Regions from separate parts of the Gottfriedia sp. S16(2024) genome, predicted to be linked through region 2. Evidence: riboswitches for the same ligand, from Rfam matches in the RefSeq annotation. Region 2 holds a riboswitch; the other holds the start of a gene.

Region 1 (8,400 bases), 2.3 Mb from region 2:
ATGACATTTGGGAGCACAAATGCAAAACATATCGGAATTGATGTGAAAAAATCTACTTATTTAATTTTGTTAACAGGAAGTATTTTATCTGGTGCAGCAGTAGCCGTTTCTGGAACAATTGGATTTGTAGGATTAGTTGTTCCGCATTATACTAGAATACTTGTAGGGCCATTACATAAAAAATTACTTCCTTTATCGATGATCAATGGAGCAATTTTTTTAATCGGGTCTGACATATTATCGAGAGTTGTTTTAGCCCCAAGAGAGTTACCAATAGGGGTAATTACTTCACTAATTGGTGCTCCAATATTTGCTTTTATATTACTATCTTTGAAAAGAAATAGGGGAAAAGTATGATCAAATGTCAAGATATCTCATATTCTTATGATGGAATTCATACTGATTTGGATGAACTGTCTTATTCTATTAATCAAGGAGAATGGCTAGGAATTATCGGTCCAAATGGGAGTGGCAAGTCAACGTTTTTAAATATTCTTTGTGGACTTTTTAAGCCGTCTAAAGGAAATGTAATGTTGGATGGAGAATTAGTTTCTAGTATGTCAAATAAACAAATAGCAAAAAAGATTGCTGTTTTATCACAACAAAATTCCTATACATATTCTTATGAGGTAAAAGAAACAGTTAAACTTGGACGTCTTGCTCATTCGTCTTCCTTTTTTCCTAGCTGGTCCACAATCGATGAAACTGCGGTCAATAATGCAATGATGATGACTGGTACTAAGAAGATGGAAAAAAGTTTCATCAATGAAATTAGTGGTGGTGAGCGTCAAAGAGTCTTTCTTGCTCAATGCTTCGCTCAGGAAACACCATATATTTTTTTAGACGAACCAAGTAACCATTTAGATTTAATGCACACAATTAAAATTTTAGACGTTTTAAAGGAATTACAAAAACAAGAGAATAAAACAATTGTAACTGTTTTTCATGACCTAAATTTAGCAAGTCTTTACTGTGATCGATTAGTAGGATTAAAGGACGGAAAAATTTATATCGAAGGAAAAACAGACTCAGTTTTAAATGAAAATTTATTAAAAGGTTTATATGACACATCTTTTCAAATTTTAGATAATCCCGAAACAAATAAGAAAGTCATTATTTATAAAAGTAATGTATTGTAAATTAAAATTGAAAAAAGGAGAGGTTTTTCATGAAAATTTATACAAAAACCGGGGATAAAGGTCAAACTAGCTTAGTAGGTAAACGAGTAGATAAAGATGATTTAAGGGTAGAATCTTACGGAACAATTGACGAAGTAAATACAATCGTTGGGTACGCAATGACATATTTAGATCAAGAGGATACGAGAGATATTTACAATGCACTTCAAAAGATCCAACATGAACTATTTGACTGTGGTGGAGATTTGGCAGTAGTAAAGGATAGCATCCCTTTTAAAACGACAGAGAAAATGGTTGAAGAGCTTGAAACATTAATCGATGAATATATGGAAGCAACTCCCCCATTACAGCGTTTTATTCTACCTGGTGGGTCAAAACCTGCTGCAATCATTCATCAAGCAAGAGCGGTAACGAGACGTGCAGAAAGAACGGTTGTAACATTAATGAAGCAAGAAAACATTCATCTTCCAGTATTTTTATATTTGAATCGATTATCTGATTATTTCTTTGCACTTGCAAGGGTAATCAACACACGTTTAAATATTAAGGATGTTGAATACGAACGAGGATCAATCGTATTTCGAACTGATAAAAAATAAATAAGAAAAGTAGCGGTTGAATAGTTAAATTTTTCTAATCAATCGCTATTTTTTTTGTATAAATAATTTTTTTCTATCATAGAATGATTGAGCGTATGTTTTAGTAAAACTACTTCTTGGCGTTTACACGATCCATTTGCTCAATACTTCTTAAGTAATATACATAAAAAAGAGTCAAGGATTTGCAATGATTTATGCGTCTCGTCTATTTTTTTTAATGAATTACCAGTTGTCAGTCTACGAGTTTTTGGGCTGATTAAACACTTTCCACAATTCTTTAGGTAGGAGGAAAATAATGCTTGATTTTCTTAGGAGATGTTTGTTGATTGTTGTTTTTGTTTTAACGATTGGTCTTTTATTTATCGGAGGGAATCGAGAGAAATTAAAGGATATAATATTAGATAAAAATTTTCATGAATTAAAAATTGTTTCAAATCCTTAGCCGTATATTTGGACTATTAGTTTAATAATTTGTGTCGAAAAGACCGACTGTTTTAAGAACTTCCATATTAAATGTAATTTACTTCTAAATTTGGTAAAGTACATTTATATGTGAAGTTCTATTTTTTGATTTTAAGGAGAAAGAAATGTCTAATATATGGGATCCAGCGATTGTAATGGAAGAGGGATTAGTAAAAGAAATAATGAAGATACAATTCCCCGAAATAAATATAAACGTAATTAAAAAAATTGGTGAAGGATTTGACAATACTGTCTTTTGTTTAAATGATGACATTTTACTAAGATTTCCGCGAAGAGAAATAGCTGTAGCCATTTTAAACGTTGAAAGAAATTTACTCCCAATTATTTACAGTCATTTTGAATTAAAGACAACGGTACCAATACTTGATGGAAAGCCATCTGAATTATTTCCTTGGCCATTTTTAGGATATAATTTTATTGCGGGAAAGCCTCCAATTTATTTAAATAGAACTGAGAGAATTTTAATGATTGAACCAATCGCTAATTTCTTGAAAAATTTGCATTCAATAAAATTCGATGAATTAAAGGGGATTAAATTACCATTTGATGAGTTAAAAAGATTAGATATAAACTTCCGTAAACCTCAGGCTAAAAAATATATACAACAGGCAATACAGAAGAAACTCATTGAAGATGAACAGAAAATTAATCATTATATTGAAAGCTTAGTTGAAATTAAAAGTGAGACACCATTAGTTCTTGTTCATGGTGATTTACATTTTAAGAATATGATTGTGAATGAACAAAACCAACTTGAAGGAATTATTGATTGGGGTGATGCTCATATCGGCAATCGTGAATTAGATTTGTCTATAATTTATAGTCTAATTCCGAACGATATGAGAGGTGCATTTTTTGAGATTTATGGTAATGTATCGGAAGCGTCAAAGAAATTAGCACAATTTAAAGCCGTTTTTACAACAGTTGTGCTGTTGTTATATGCGAACGATCAAAAGGATGATTCGTTAGTAAGTTTTTGTCAAGAAAACCTAAATAATGCTCTAAATGATTAGTGGGAGATTTTTATTTACAAACTGTATTTAATTTAGTAACATTAAACTGTAAATTAATAAACGATCTATCTTCGGGGCGGGGCGAAATTCCCCACCGGCGGTAATTAAGCATTGCTTATAAGCCCGCGAGCCTGATTTTTTGGGCAGGATCTAGTGCGATTCTAGAGCCGACAGTATAGTCTGGATGGGAGAAGATGGAGGTTCGCAAGTTCAAAAAATTTCACTTTTTGAACGCTTATTTGGCGTGCTGAAAATTCTCCCCTATTTCAAAAAATAGGGGATTTTATTTTATTTGCATAATTTTATACTATTTTTCATTTATTAATTCGGACTTATGATAATATGTGCAAATAATAACGCTACTTAAGCGAACCTTTCATTTTTCTTGATATGATCGGGAAAAAGGAGAGAGGTATTATGCAACAACGCAACAAAGTAAATAAAATGGTAGTAGTAGCTATGCTTAGCAGTATTTCTTATGTACTGATGATGCTGTACTTTCCACTACCTGCATTTCCAGTATGGCTTACAGTTGATTTTAGTGACGTTCCTGCGTTAATAGGAGCAATTGTTTTTGGTCCTGTAGCAGGAGTAGGAATAGAGTTAATAAAAAACATCCTTCATTATGTTATTAATGGTAGCATGACTGGCGTACCAATTGGAGAATTTGCTAATTTCAGTGCAGGAGTATTATATATTTTACCTGCGTCGTATTTCTTTAGAAAATATCGTTCAGTAAAAGGTTTAACTCTTGGATTAATCGTTGGTACAGTAGTGATGACTGGAATATTAAGTCTTTTAAATTATTTTGTGTTATTACCTGCATATGCACATTTCATGAATTTTAACCTGCCAAATGAAGTAATTGTTGCATCAATTATGCCATTTAATGCAATTAAAGGTCTATTAATCATGATCCTATTCTTAGTAATCTACCCTAAATTAAAGGTTTGGTTAACTCAAAGAATGAATGTCCATAACGTATAAATAAATGAAAGTGTCTACTAAATTTTGGTAGACACTTTTTTGTTTTTTTGAAAGGTGAAAAAACTGCACCGTAAAAAAGAGAACCATCTATCGAATGATAGATGGTTTATTTGTTAGTTTATCAGCTGAGAAGATAACAAAAGAAATTGTTGTTCATTCTTCTCATATAGTGCTTTGTCAATTTGACGAAGAAGAAGTGCGTGTGAAGTTTGAGTGATAAGCGATGAAAGAAACGCATCAATTTCTGCTTGCACTTCTTCGTTTGGTTCAATAGAAGTCGTCGAAAACGGATTTGAATCTAAAATCAAAGCGTACTCGATCGGCATCGCATCAAATAACAACTCAAGATAAAACGCTATTTCCTTTCCGTGTAATCGAAGTTTATGGTAAATCGATTCCGGTGACATTTCGACCTTCTTATTAAATTCGTAATACGAAACCTGAAGGTACGAGTAGTTAGAGTAGTTATCATTTCGAAAATTAATTACAATGCCATTTGGTGTACTCTTTGCATCATCTACAAACGAGATGTTTGTTAGTACTTCATCAACAGCAAGGAGATATTGTAGAATCAATTCGATGTCTTTTTTTACCTGATTTTTCTCTAAGAACTTGTTTAAAAATGTTTTTTTCTCAGTAATTGTCATCTGTTCCATGCTGTTCATCCTCTCTTGATGTTTTGTTTATTATAACGAATTATTAGATTATTCTAAATATGTAAAATAAGGAAATAATTAAGAAAGGGGTTTTGATTATTAATTGTATAGGTCCGGCAATGAGTGATTTAGAAATTACAGGAAGGACGGAACAGTAGAATTAGCAATTCGGCTAGCTTGTGTTTTTTTATTAAAAAAAATAAAAAAAGCGACGAAATAATTTCGTCGCAGTTTTTACTATTCGAATTTTAAAGCGTCGCCATCAAATGATTCGTCAGCAACTTTGATTGAGTCTGTTGGGCATCCTTCGAATGCATCCATCATGTCATCAACTAAAACGTCTGGAATTTCAACGATTCCTTGGTTATCATCTAGAGTAACGTATGCGATCCCTTCATCATCATAGTCATAGATATCAGGTGCAGCTGCGCCACAAGCGCCACATGCGATACAAGTGTCTTTATCAACGATTGTATATTTTGCCATTGTATTGACCTCCCAAATTATTCCCTGTTTATGTTACAGATACTATTTTTGTAATGTACCTGTAAACATTTTAAAACGGTTTCCAAAACTTTTCAATATAATTGTACAAGGTTTTGAAAAAAACGAGAAATGATGAAATCTCAAATAAAATAAATAATGATTTTTATATGCTTAAAATGGTTTGGTTATTGATACATATGATAAGCTAGAAGAAATAAAAACTATTTAGAAAAAATGCACAAATATTTTTGTACTACTAATTATTATTCGAAAAAATATTCAAATATATTAATGGAATAATTTTATTTGAGAGGTTTATGATGTCTAATCTATCAATATTGGAAGAAATCTTCCTTTTTTTACTTCATCGATATAATGCTGAACGAACGATCCAAGGTATAATGTATTTATTAAAAGGTAAACAAAGTGCTCAAATTATTCAAGATTCTCATTTTTATCATGTCACATCATTTTTCGGGCTTTTTCATTTCCTCACTCATCAGAATATGCAAGAAATTATAAATGGGTTAGAGGTTAAAGGGTATATAAGTCAAACGGAAAATAAAAATATCTATTTGTTAAATAAAAATGGTCAAGCTTATCTAGAAAATCAAAAATTACAGTTTATGGAGTTTAAATATATAAATGGTCTAAGGTTTTCTAGTATTCAAAAGATATTTTGGAAAAGATTTTCATTGTTCTTTCAAACAGTTTCAAATCTGAATATGAATTTAAAATATTTTAGGGCAGTAATTCAAGACCAAGATATACAAGAATGGGTAAAAAATGAAATTCTTAATTTTACAGGGAATAAAAACGAATTAGTTAATCAATTTTATAATGAATTACATACAATTTTAGAAAATGTAAGTGATGAAGACGCATTACTATTTGTGAAACGATTGTCTGGAGCAAATGCTTATGGCATGACTTTAGAACAGATTGCATCTGAACACAAAGTGAGTGTTGAGAAAATTTATCTCAAATCGATTAATACTTTGCATCATATGATCACCATTTTAGTTGAGCCTAAAAATAATTATCCTTTTTTAAGTAAATTTGTTAATGGAGATAAAAGTACTAATATTACGAATACTTCGATTGAAACGAAGAAATTATTTGCTGAGGGTAGAACAATTCAAGAAATAGCTGCGATTCGTAATTTAAAGATTAGTACAATAGAGGATCATATTGTTGAGTGTGTATTAGGTGATAAATTATTTCCAATTAATCAATTTATTACGACAAAACAATTTACATTAATAAAAAATAAAATTATTGAGCTAAATACAAGGAAATTAAAAATTATTAAAGAAGCTTTATTAAATGAGGTAACATATTTTCAAATTCGTATTACTCTTGCAAGAATGGGTGATTTACATGGACCTAAATAAAGTTCTATACGAAAAGTTCGGTTATTCAAGTTTTCGAAATAACCAAAAAGAAATTATTAATGACTTGTTAAACTCGAAAGATGTTTTAGCGATGCTTCCTACTGGTGGGGGGAAGTCATTGTTATATCAATTAACAGGGCTACTATTGCCTGGCCTTGTAGTAATCGTTTCACCATTACTTTCACTTATGGAGGACCAGGTAGAACAAATTAAAGCATTTGGAGATAAACGAGTCATTGCACTAAATAGCTTTAGAAGTTTTGAGCAAAAAAAATATTTGTTTAAAAATATTAGCAGCTATAAGTTTATATTTGTTTCGCCTGAAATGTTACAAAATCAATTTTTAATTCAAAAACTTTCTGCTTCTAAGGTCTCGTTATTTGTTGTTGATGAAGCACATTGTATATCACAGTGGGGGCATGATTTTAGGCCAGAATATAAAACTTTAGGAGAAATTAAGCAGAAATTAAATAATCCGACGGTTTTAGCTTTAACCGCTACAGCTAGCAAAAATGTGCGGGAAGAAATAATTGAAACTTTACAGTTAAAACATGTTCAAAAATATATCAATTCAGTTAATAGAGAGAATATATCAATTCAAGTTGAAAAAGTAGATTCAGAAGTAGAAAAGCTCAAGTCATTAACTGACCATCTTTCAAAATTAACAGGTCCAGGCATTGTCTATTGTGGTACAAGAGCTACTTGTGAGAAAATTTCACATACCATAAGAGAAAAGTTAAATTGCAAAGTTGCTTATTATCATGGTGGAATGGAGCATGAGCAAAGAATTTTAATTCAACAACAATTTATTCAAAATCAAATAGATATCATCGTTTGTACAAGTGCTTTTGGTATGGGAATTAATAAACCGAATGTAAGGTTCGTGATTCATTATCAGTATCCGTCAAACATTGAGAATTATCTTCAAGAAATTGGACGTGCCGGCCGAGATGGTGAGCCCAGTATAGCAATACTAATCATGTGTGAAGAAGATCATGAGTTACCATTAAGGTTAATTGATGACGAAATCCTTTCTGTAAATCAAGTTGAGTCTTTTCTAGCTTATTTAAAAAGATTAGAAGAAAATCCGATAAAATTGACTGAAACCCTTGTGTCTAATTGGAAATCAGTTTTTCAATTTAGTGAAATACAATGGACGACGCTTCATTCTGAAATGGTCAAATTTAATATAATTGAAAATGAACACTTGTATTTAGAAAAAATAAATTATGGCTTATTAGAATCGATTAAAGAATTAATTTCCGAGAGAAAAAAAGTAAAATATTTAAAACTCAAAGCGATGATTGATTTTCTATCTTCAACAACTTGTTATCGCGAAAAATATCTTTTACTTTTTGATGAAATATTAGTACAGAAACCAATAAATTGCTGTAACATTTGTGGTATATCGTTTGAAGAGTATTGTTCAAATGATCATGAGAAATATATAAATACAAACGTAATTTCATGGGAACAAGAATTAAGAAATAAATTGGGGCTGTGAGGAATCTATATGGAAAGCGAATTAAACCGACAAGAAATTTCTGCTAACTATTTGAAGAAAAGCGTATACGGTACGCAGTTAATCATTTTAGTAATCGCAATTTTATGTATTGCTTTTTTCGTTGGTACAGAAAAATTTA
Region 2 (8,400 bases):
TGGACCGGCGTAATCAGCTGCCGCTACACCAGTTAATACGAATATACCTGTACCGATGATGGCACCGATACCTAACATTGTAAGATCAAACGCTCCTAGAACTTGTTTAAGTGAACTAGGCGAACTGCTTGTAACTGATTTTTTTCGAAATAAATTCATATGAGCCTCCTCTAATCCTATATTTAGTAGTTTTTTAATTTCCTATTTAGAAAGTTAATTATTTTCTAATTTTACCTTAAAAAATAGAAAATTCTGACAATTAGCTCCGAAGTAATTTAAAGATTGTCTCGCTTAAGTGATTTTTATGATAACACACTTATAGAAATATTCAAACAATTTTTCGACTTTTTTTTCATTTTTTTTAAAATTATGTAGTAAATTCGACATATTACCAAATACCTAGTCGTTCAGTTAAATTGAACTAGATAGAAGATATGTCATAAGTAACGATAAATCTCTAACATCTTCATATTTCTTATGGTTGCAATTGTAATCAGACTAAATAATTATATTTTTATGTTTTTTTAATAAAAATGAAATAAACCTCTTTAATAGAGGTTTATTTTTGGGTCTTTTTTATCATTTAATGTTCTTTTAAGTGACTTAGTGATACTTCTTTATCATTTTGTGGTTGATCAAGAGGATAAATTCTTGCTGTCCCCTCATTTTTATTAACATGCTGAATATAAACCGGTACTCCATCGCAAGTTACATTAATCATACCAGGTGCAGCTACGATTTCTAATGCTCTTTCAGTATCCATCATAATACCTCCTTTAATAACTAACCTACTTTATTATTTACATAGCCTAGTTATAGTATTCATAAAAAGTGAGACATCTTTTAGGATTATGTAAATCTAAGGGGGGAATTGATGAAGAAAAAAAACTACTAAATTGATTAAACTAGCTTATTGTTCAATTTTGTCCTCATTTCTTAACTCGTTTCTTATCTTGTTGTATGATAGCAATTGAAGCTAAAAATAAAATTGAACTACACATAAATAGTAAACATAGTAAGCCAAAAAGTATTTGCATATTTGTACCTCCTTTTTATTATGAGTACAGAGTAAAGTATGGAACTAGTTTCAGAGCAAGAAAAAGTTTAGAAAAGGTGAGAAAATGTCTAATATTAAAGATATTGCAAGGATTGCCGGCGTTTCGGTTACAACAGTCTCACGAGTTTTAAATGATGAGCCGTATGTTAGTGAGGAAAAAAGAAATGCAGTTTTAAATGCAATTGAGTTAACGAATTATCAACGAAATCAAAATGCAGTAAATTTAAGCAAAGGAAAAACGAATCTAATTGGAGTGGTTATTCCGTTCTCACAACATCCATACTTTGGATTGCTAATTGATGGAATTGCTAACGAAGCGATAAAAAATAATTATAAGCTAGTACTATTTCAATCAAATTATGAGAAGAAGAGGGAAATTGAGGCTTTAAAAATGCTGCAGCATAAACAAATCGATTCACTCATTATTTGTTCTAGAATTTGTTCGATTGAAATGATCGAGAATTATAAGCAATATGGGCAAATAGTATTATTTGAAGATACGAGAAATACAGGGGTTTCCTCAACATTTATCGATCAATACAATTGTTTCATGATTGCATTAGAATATTTATATCAAAAAGGACATCGGAAAATTGGTTATAGTATTGGTCGTAGAACAGGTAAGAATAGTAAACAAAGAGAGGCTGCCTATAGTGATTTTCACAGTAAATATAATGAATCACTAAATAACGATTTTGTATTCGATAATTGTTACTATTTTGAAGACGGTGAAAGAATTGTCCAATCTTTGTTAAATTTAAAAGAGAGGCCAACAGCTTTGTTAGTAACAAGTGATCAAGTGGCAGCGGGGGTGCAGACTTGCTGTAATGATCGTGGAATAGCTATTCCTCATGATCTAGCGATAATTGGGTTCGATAATCAACCAATTGCAAAAGTAATGAAGTTAACAACAGTCGAAATTCCATTACGAGAAATAGGGAAGAAACTTTTTATACAAGCGATTAATTCTGCAATTAATCAAGAGGAGATAGCGATCAAATTAATTGAGCGGCAGACGGTATAATAAAACAGCTAGTCAGGGGCTAGCTGTTTTTCATTTCGTTGAATTGGGAAGTACAAATAAAAAAGGTCGAACTGCAAAAAAAAAAGCAAATCTACAAATAAATATGTCAGAACTGCAATTATAATCTGGATAACTGCAAATAAAGTCATGAAACATGAATGAATCAAAAAAATAGAAAAATAACAATAAAATTGGCCGAGAAACGACCAAAACTAAACAAAACTCAGTAAATCCTTCCAAAAAGAAGTTCCAAATGAATGATCAAGAAATGTTACCAACAAAGTTCACAACTTTATCAATAAAGTTCAATTAAACAAAAAAATAAAAGCTAGTAAGAAACTAGCTTTTAATAGACTGATTCCATAAAGGAGACTGTTCTCTAACAACTTCCATAAATTTTCTAGCAGCACGTGATTGCCATCTATTTTTATGCCAAGACATGATCGTAGAGACACTTCCTAAATTTGTATCCCAATTTATGACTTTAAGTTTTTGTTGCTGCATTTCATTTTGAACTGCTACGAGTGGGAGTATGGATATTCCGAGTCCACACATAACACATTGTTTAATTGCCTCTACACTCCAAAATTCCATTCCAGACTCAGTTGCGATACCTTTACTTCTTAGGAATGCTTCAAAATAGTCACGATAACTGCCTTGTTCTGTAAGAATGATATTTTCATTCGCATTTAGTGTAAAGGATGAAAGTGTTCTAGTATCAGAAGTTGGAGGTAGCAAAATGACAAGTGGTTCTTCAATTAGTGTTTCCGTATACAAATCTGAATCAGTTAATGGAGCTTGTAGAAAGAAGCCAATATCCAGATCTCCTCGACGTAATTCATCTTGTAATTCCCAACATGAACCAGATTTCATCATAATATTTACTTTCGGATTTTGTGATCGAAAAGCTTGGATAATTTGTGGAAGACGGTAGATCGTTAAAGATTCAGGAGCTCCAATCTTTAACGTGGATACTTCCTCATTTTCCATTTGAAATACATCTTTAGCTTTTGAATAAAGTTGAATCATTTCGATTGCGTGAACTAAAAAGTTCTCACCGACCTCCGTCAGATGAACCTTTTTACCTAAACGGTCAAATAAAGGTACTCCTAACTCTTGCTCAAGTGCTTGTATATGTGCAGTTACCGTAGATTGTGCATATCCGAGATGGACCGCAGCTTTAGAGAACCCGCCCAGATCGACAATTGATTTTAACGTAATTAAATGACGGATTTCCATAATAGCCTCCTTAGTATCGGATTTTCCGATGGTTTATATCGTAACTATTCATTTTACCGATGAGAGATCTGTTCATATAATTAAAGTATACGAGATTACAATTTGTTTCAATAACTATTGGAGGGATATTAATGAGGAATCGAAAAATTGGTTTTCTTTTGCTCAGTGGGTTAATGATTGGACCTATATTAGGATCAGGAATTATCATTTTACCACCTGCAGTGTATGAAACTGCTGGTAATTATGCTATTTTTGCTTGGGTTATAATGCTCGGTTTAAGTTTAATATTTGCACTTATGTTTGGTAAGCTAAGTCTGTTGATTCCAGGAGATTCCGGAGTACCATTGGCAGTTGAGCGTGCATTTGGTACACAAATAAAAAATCTTTCAGCTATTTTCTTTTTACTTGCAGTTTGTTTTGGTCCAATTGCAGTTACAGGTACGGCAGGGCATTACTTACAACTACTGACGAATCAAAGTTTTTTCAATGAAAAGTGGCTAGCTTTAGGAATACTATGTTTTGTTTATATCATTTTAACTAGAAGCATTGCCGATGTTGGAAAATTTGCCTTTTTTATGTCTAGCTTCATTGTAGTGACGCTTATAGTTGGGAGTATTCATACGTTAATTACAGTTGATGGGAGCTTTACTTTATCGAATCCAATTACTGTTTCAGATTTTGGAGAAAGTTTACTATTATTATTTTGGGCTTTAATCGGATGGGAAGTCATCGGTAGCTATTCTTTAGAAGTAAAAAATCCAGAACGAACAATTCCTAGAGCAGTAGTCTTAAGTTTTTCGATTATAGCAATAGTAAGTCTAACAGTTGCATTTGCTTTCCAGTGGATTCATTCTAAAAATGGAAATATGATGGATCAATCATTAGCACCACTACTTCAGAGTTTATTTGGAAGTTGGTCAACACCAATTATTTCGTCAATTACAATTGCTCTTTGTATTAGTACGGTTCTCTTAGTAATAGGAGCAGTATCAAGACTTATCGCCGATCAAGCCAAAACAGGTTTATTACCTTCATGGCTTTCTTTTAAAAATAAAAATAATGTGGCAACTCGTTCATTATTTAGCTTGTTTGGCATTCACATAATTGTATTTATTCTTTATTTTAGCGACTTCCTAAGTATTCAAACACTGGTAGCAATTGCAAATGCATTCTTCTTATGCAACGCTTTACTAGGAGTATTGGCATGTTTGCGATTATTTGATTCCGTGTTTTTCAAAATCGGTTCCTTTATTCTAGCAATTTGCTTTTTAGGAATACTTTTATTTTCTTCACCGGTCATTCTACTATTGATCATATTAGTTTCAGTGTACTTTATTTGGCTACAAAAAAGAGATTCAAAGCAACATGAAAAAGTTCTACAAGTTGGAAATGAATAATGAGTTAGAAAGGAAACTTCTATTAAAAGAAGTTTCTATTTTTATGAAAGTGGAATTTTATAATAATTCTTCTTATTGTATATTTATTATTGTTTTTAAAGGGTGTTTATTGAAATTACAAGCCATTTTTTTTCAGTTTGGTATCTATATTTCTGTTTAACTAATGCCTTTTTAAATACGAATGAAAGCCTTTTGTTATTTTAGAATTATATATTGTTTTAACGTTACCAGGGCTTTAAAAATTGAAATTATTAAGTATTATAGGGACATTGTTAAAAGGGGGATACTCTTTGTGTTAATAAACAATATAATGATAAAATGAAAAAACGAATTCAGTTGTGTGTTTAATTAAGCTAAATTCATGTGATTTTGGAATTCGTAAGTCTTACTTTCTATACTAATAATAGTATTCAATTTTTTTCTGTAATGATTTTAATGTTAATATTTATACATTTTTGTATTAGTTGCAAGAAAATATTTAAAACATGATGATTAATTTTATAAGAATAAAAAATAATATTTTTTTTAACTAAATAGAGTGAGAAATTTTCCATATTTTATAAGGTTTTTTTACTTTAATTTTGTTTTTTTATAGATCGTTTTAAAAGAAAATAGAATCATAAATTCTTTACAACGAAATAATTGCTAGTTATAATGAAACCAAATTTGATAATTAGTGTCCTTCGGGGTCGGGTGAAATTCCCAACCGGCGGTGTTGTATATTTTTATACTAAGCCCGTGAGCTCCATATAGATTTTTTATATGTTGCTGATCTAGTTAGAATCTAGAGCCGACAGTATAGTCTGGATGGGAGAAGGATGGAGTGCATATACGGTATAGTTGTTTTCAAAAATACTATCCGTATAGGCTTAGTTCGTTGTGCATATTTTGTATGTACAACAATAGACGCGCTATAGTACTGTCTTTTAATAGACTCAAATTGTACTTGCGTTTATTTAAGTACACTTCCTTTCTTAAACATCTATTGCCCCTTAGGAGTTTTCTAAGGGGCTTTTCACTTTTTCAAATTAATTTGAATTAGAGGGTGTGATAAGTTGGATCAACTATTTATGAAATTAGAGATGGGTCTTACAAAGTCATTTATCGGGCTTGAGTGTAATGTGCTTTTTCGAAATGAGGTGAATAAACTTGTTTACTGGAATCGTTGAAGAAATAGGAACAGTAAAAAATATCGTAAAAAAAGGTAAAACTTTAGTGCTATCAATTGGTGCATCAGAAATTTTAGAGGATGTTCATTTAGGAGATAGCATTTCTGTAAATGGGGTTTGTTTAACCGTTACGAATTTTACTAAAAATGAATTTTCTGTTGATGTCATGCCTGAAACATTTCAAGCTTCAAATCTAAGTACTTTGGTTTCTAGCCAAAAAGTAAATTTGGAGCGGGCAATGGCAGCGAATGGCCGGTTTGGTGGCCATATTGTATCGGGTCATATTGATGGTACAGGTAAAATTGTATCCGTCAAATCAATAGAAAATGCAGTAATCTATATAATTAATATTCCAAGTCAGTTTGCTAAATATTGCCTTCAAAAAGGCAGTATAACGATTGATGGTACAAGTTTAACAATATTTGAAGTTGAAACTGATATTGTAACAATCTCTTTAATTCCTCATACCCGTTCACATACGATCTTAGGCAGTAAAAAAGTTGGAGATGTCGTTAATATTGAGTTTGATTTATTAGGTAAGTATGTTGAAAAAATGCTTGGTATGAATGAGACGAAAAAGAGTACTGCAATAACAACTTCATTTTTATCTCAAAATGGCTATATATAAAGGAGTAAGCTCATGTTCTCTAAAATAGAAGAAGCAATTGAAGACTTAAAAAATGGAAAAATTATTATTGTTTGTGATGATGAAGATCGAGAGAATGAAGGAGATTTTGTTGTTATCGGAGAATTTGCAACTCCTGAAAATATCAATTTTATGGCCACTCATGGTCGCGGATTAATTTGTGCACCTGTTTCTGAAGAGATAGCCAAGAAACTAGATTTATATGAAATGGTAACAAAAAATACAGATTCTCATGGTACTGCCTTTACTGTAAGTATTGATCATATTGACTCTACTACTGGTATCTCGGCATTTGAACGTTCACATACTGTTTTACAAATGTTAAATGATGAATCAACTGGAGCAGATTTTAGAAGACCTGGGCATATGTTTCCTTTAGTCGCTAAAAACGGAGGAGTTATTGAGAGACCAGGTCATACAGAAGCGGCAGTGGATTTAGCTCGAATGGCTGGATCGAAAGAAGTTGGTGTCATTTGTGAGATTATGAATGACGATGGAACGATGGCAAGAGTACCGGATCTAATTCAAATCGCAAATAAATTTAATTTAAAAATGATTACAATTAAAGATTTAATTCATTATAGACAAGAAACTGAACAACTTGTAAAAAGAGAAGTTGAAATTAAATTACCAACAGATTTTGGTGATTTTAAGATGATTGGTTATACAAACAAGATCGATGGCAAAGAGCATATTGCGATTGTAAAAGGTAAAGTTGACGATGGTGAACCAGTACTTGTACGTATTCATTCGGAATGTTTAACAGGTGATGTATTTGGCTCATGTCGTTGTGATTGTGGACCTCAGTTGCAATCAACATTATCGATGATTGAAGAAGTAGGCAAAGGCGTAATTGTTTATATGCGACAAGAAGGCAGAGGGATTGGCTTACTTAATAAGTTAAGAGCATATAAGTTACAGGAAGAAGGCTTTGATACTGTTGAAGCAAACCTAAATTTAGGATTTGATTCAGATTTAAGAGATTATGCGATAAGTGCTCAAATTATTAAAGATTTAGGGATTGTGAGTATAGATTTAGTAACGAATAATCCAGTTAAAATAGAAGCGCTAAAATCTCACGGAATCCAGATAAATAATCGAGTGCCAATTCAAACCGAAATGAAAACAGAAAACGAAAAATATTTAATTACTAAAATCGAAAAAATGGGACATTTATTACACTATTAAAAATGGGAGAGATTAAGATGAAATTTGAAGGAAATTTAGTAGGATCTGGACTTAAAGTTGCTGTAATCGTAGGACGTTTTAATGAATTTATTACATCAAAACTACTAGGTGGTGCAGAAGATGCACTATATCGTCATGGTGTAGAAGAATCAGACGTTGATGTTATTTGGGTACCAGGTGCATTTGAAATTCCATTAGTCGCAAAAAAACTTGCAGATTCAAAAAAATACGATGCAATCATTACGCTAGGAACAGTTATTCGTGGGGCAACTACTCATTACGATTACGTATGTAATGAAGTAGCAAAAGGTGTTGCTGCTATTACGCTACAAACTGGTATCCCTGTCATTTTTGGTGTATTAACGACAGAAAATATTGAACAAGCGATTGAAAGAGCGGGCACTAAAGCTGGTAATAAAGGCTGGGATTCTGGTATTTCAGCAATTGAAATGGCTAATTTATTAAGAACTATAAACTAAGTATATATATAATAGAAGAAACTGATTAAAGAGAGGTGAATTTCACCTCTCTTTTTTTTATCAAGAGAAAGTAATTTTTTATATAAAAAAGCAATCTGAATATTTGTTTAATCATCTAAATTTGTGGTAGTGTAAAATTTAGTAAAGGTTTATTTGGAGGCAGAAATTAAATGTTATTTTTACTAATTTTAGTCATATTAG

Evidence for each region. Region 2 has a riboswitch for FMN ahead of ribE (riboflavin synthase). Riboswitches for the same ligand answer to the same signal wherever they lie in the genome.
Region 1: it holds a riboswitch for FMN, as region 2 does, so the genes downstream of both, AB1282_RS21180 (ECF transporter S component) here and ribE (riboflavin synthase) in region 2, are expected to answer to the same signal.

Annotation. Positions count from the first base shown of each region.
Region 1 covers NZ_JBFLUO010000001.1:4,425,828-4,434,227, reverse strand. Annotated here, with positions in the region: gene AB1282_RS21205 (FecCD family ABC transporter permease) at 1-357, shown strand, start outside; gene AB1282_RS21200 (ABC transporter ATP-binding protein) at 354-1,139, shown strand; gene AB1282_RS21195 (cob(I)yrinic acid a,c-diamide adenosyltransferase) at 1,169-1,738, shown strand; gene AB1282_RS21190 (hypothetical protein) at 2,034-2,180, shown strand; gene AB1282_RS21185 (phosphotransferase) at 2,326-3,234, shown strand; FMN riboswitch at 3,298-3,434, shown strand; gene AB1282_RS21180 (ECF transporter S component) at 3,652-4,221, shown strand; gene AB1282_RS21175 (YpiB family protein) at 4,335-4,877, opposite strand; gene AB1282_RS21170 (ferredoxin) at 5,115-5,363, opposite strand; gene AB1282_RS21165 (helix-turn-helix domain-containing protein) at 5,684-6,757, shown strand; gene AB1282_RS21160 (RecQ family ATP-dependent DNA helicase) at 6,744-8,261, shown strand; gene AB1282_RS21155 (CPBP family intramembrane glutamic endopeptidase) at 8,271-8,400, shown strand, end outside.
Region 2 covers NZ_JBFLUO010000001.1:2,098,293-2,106,692, forward strand. Annotated here, with positions in the region: gene AB1282_RS09815 (amino acid permease) at 1-159, opposite strand, end outside; gene AB1282_RS09820 (H-type small acid-soluble spore protein) at 584-763, opposite strand; gene AB1282_RS09825 (LacI family DNA-binding transcriptional regulator) at 1,122-2,081, shown strand; gene AB1282_RS09830 (LysR family transcriptional regulator) at 2,421-3,320, opposite strand; gene AB1282_RS09835 (APC family permease) at 3,452-4,717, shown strand; FMN riboswitch at 5,393-5,540, shown strand; gene ribE (riboflavin synthase) at 5,867-6,514, shown strand; gene AB1282_RS09845 (bifunctional 3,4-dihydroxy-2-butanone-4-phosphate synthase/GTP cyclohydrolase II) at 6,527-7,720, shown strand; gene ribH (6,7-dimethyl-8-ribityllumazine synthase) at 7,738-8,199, shown strand.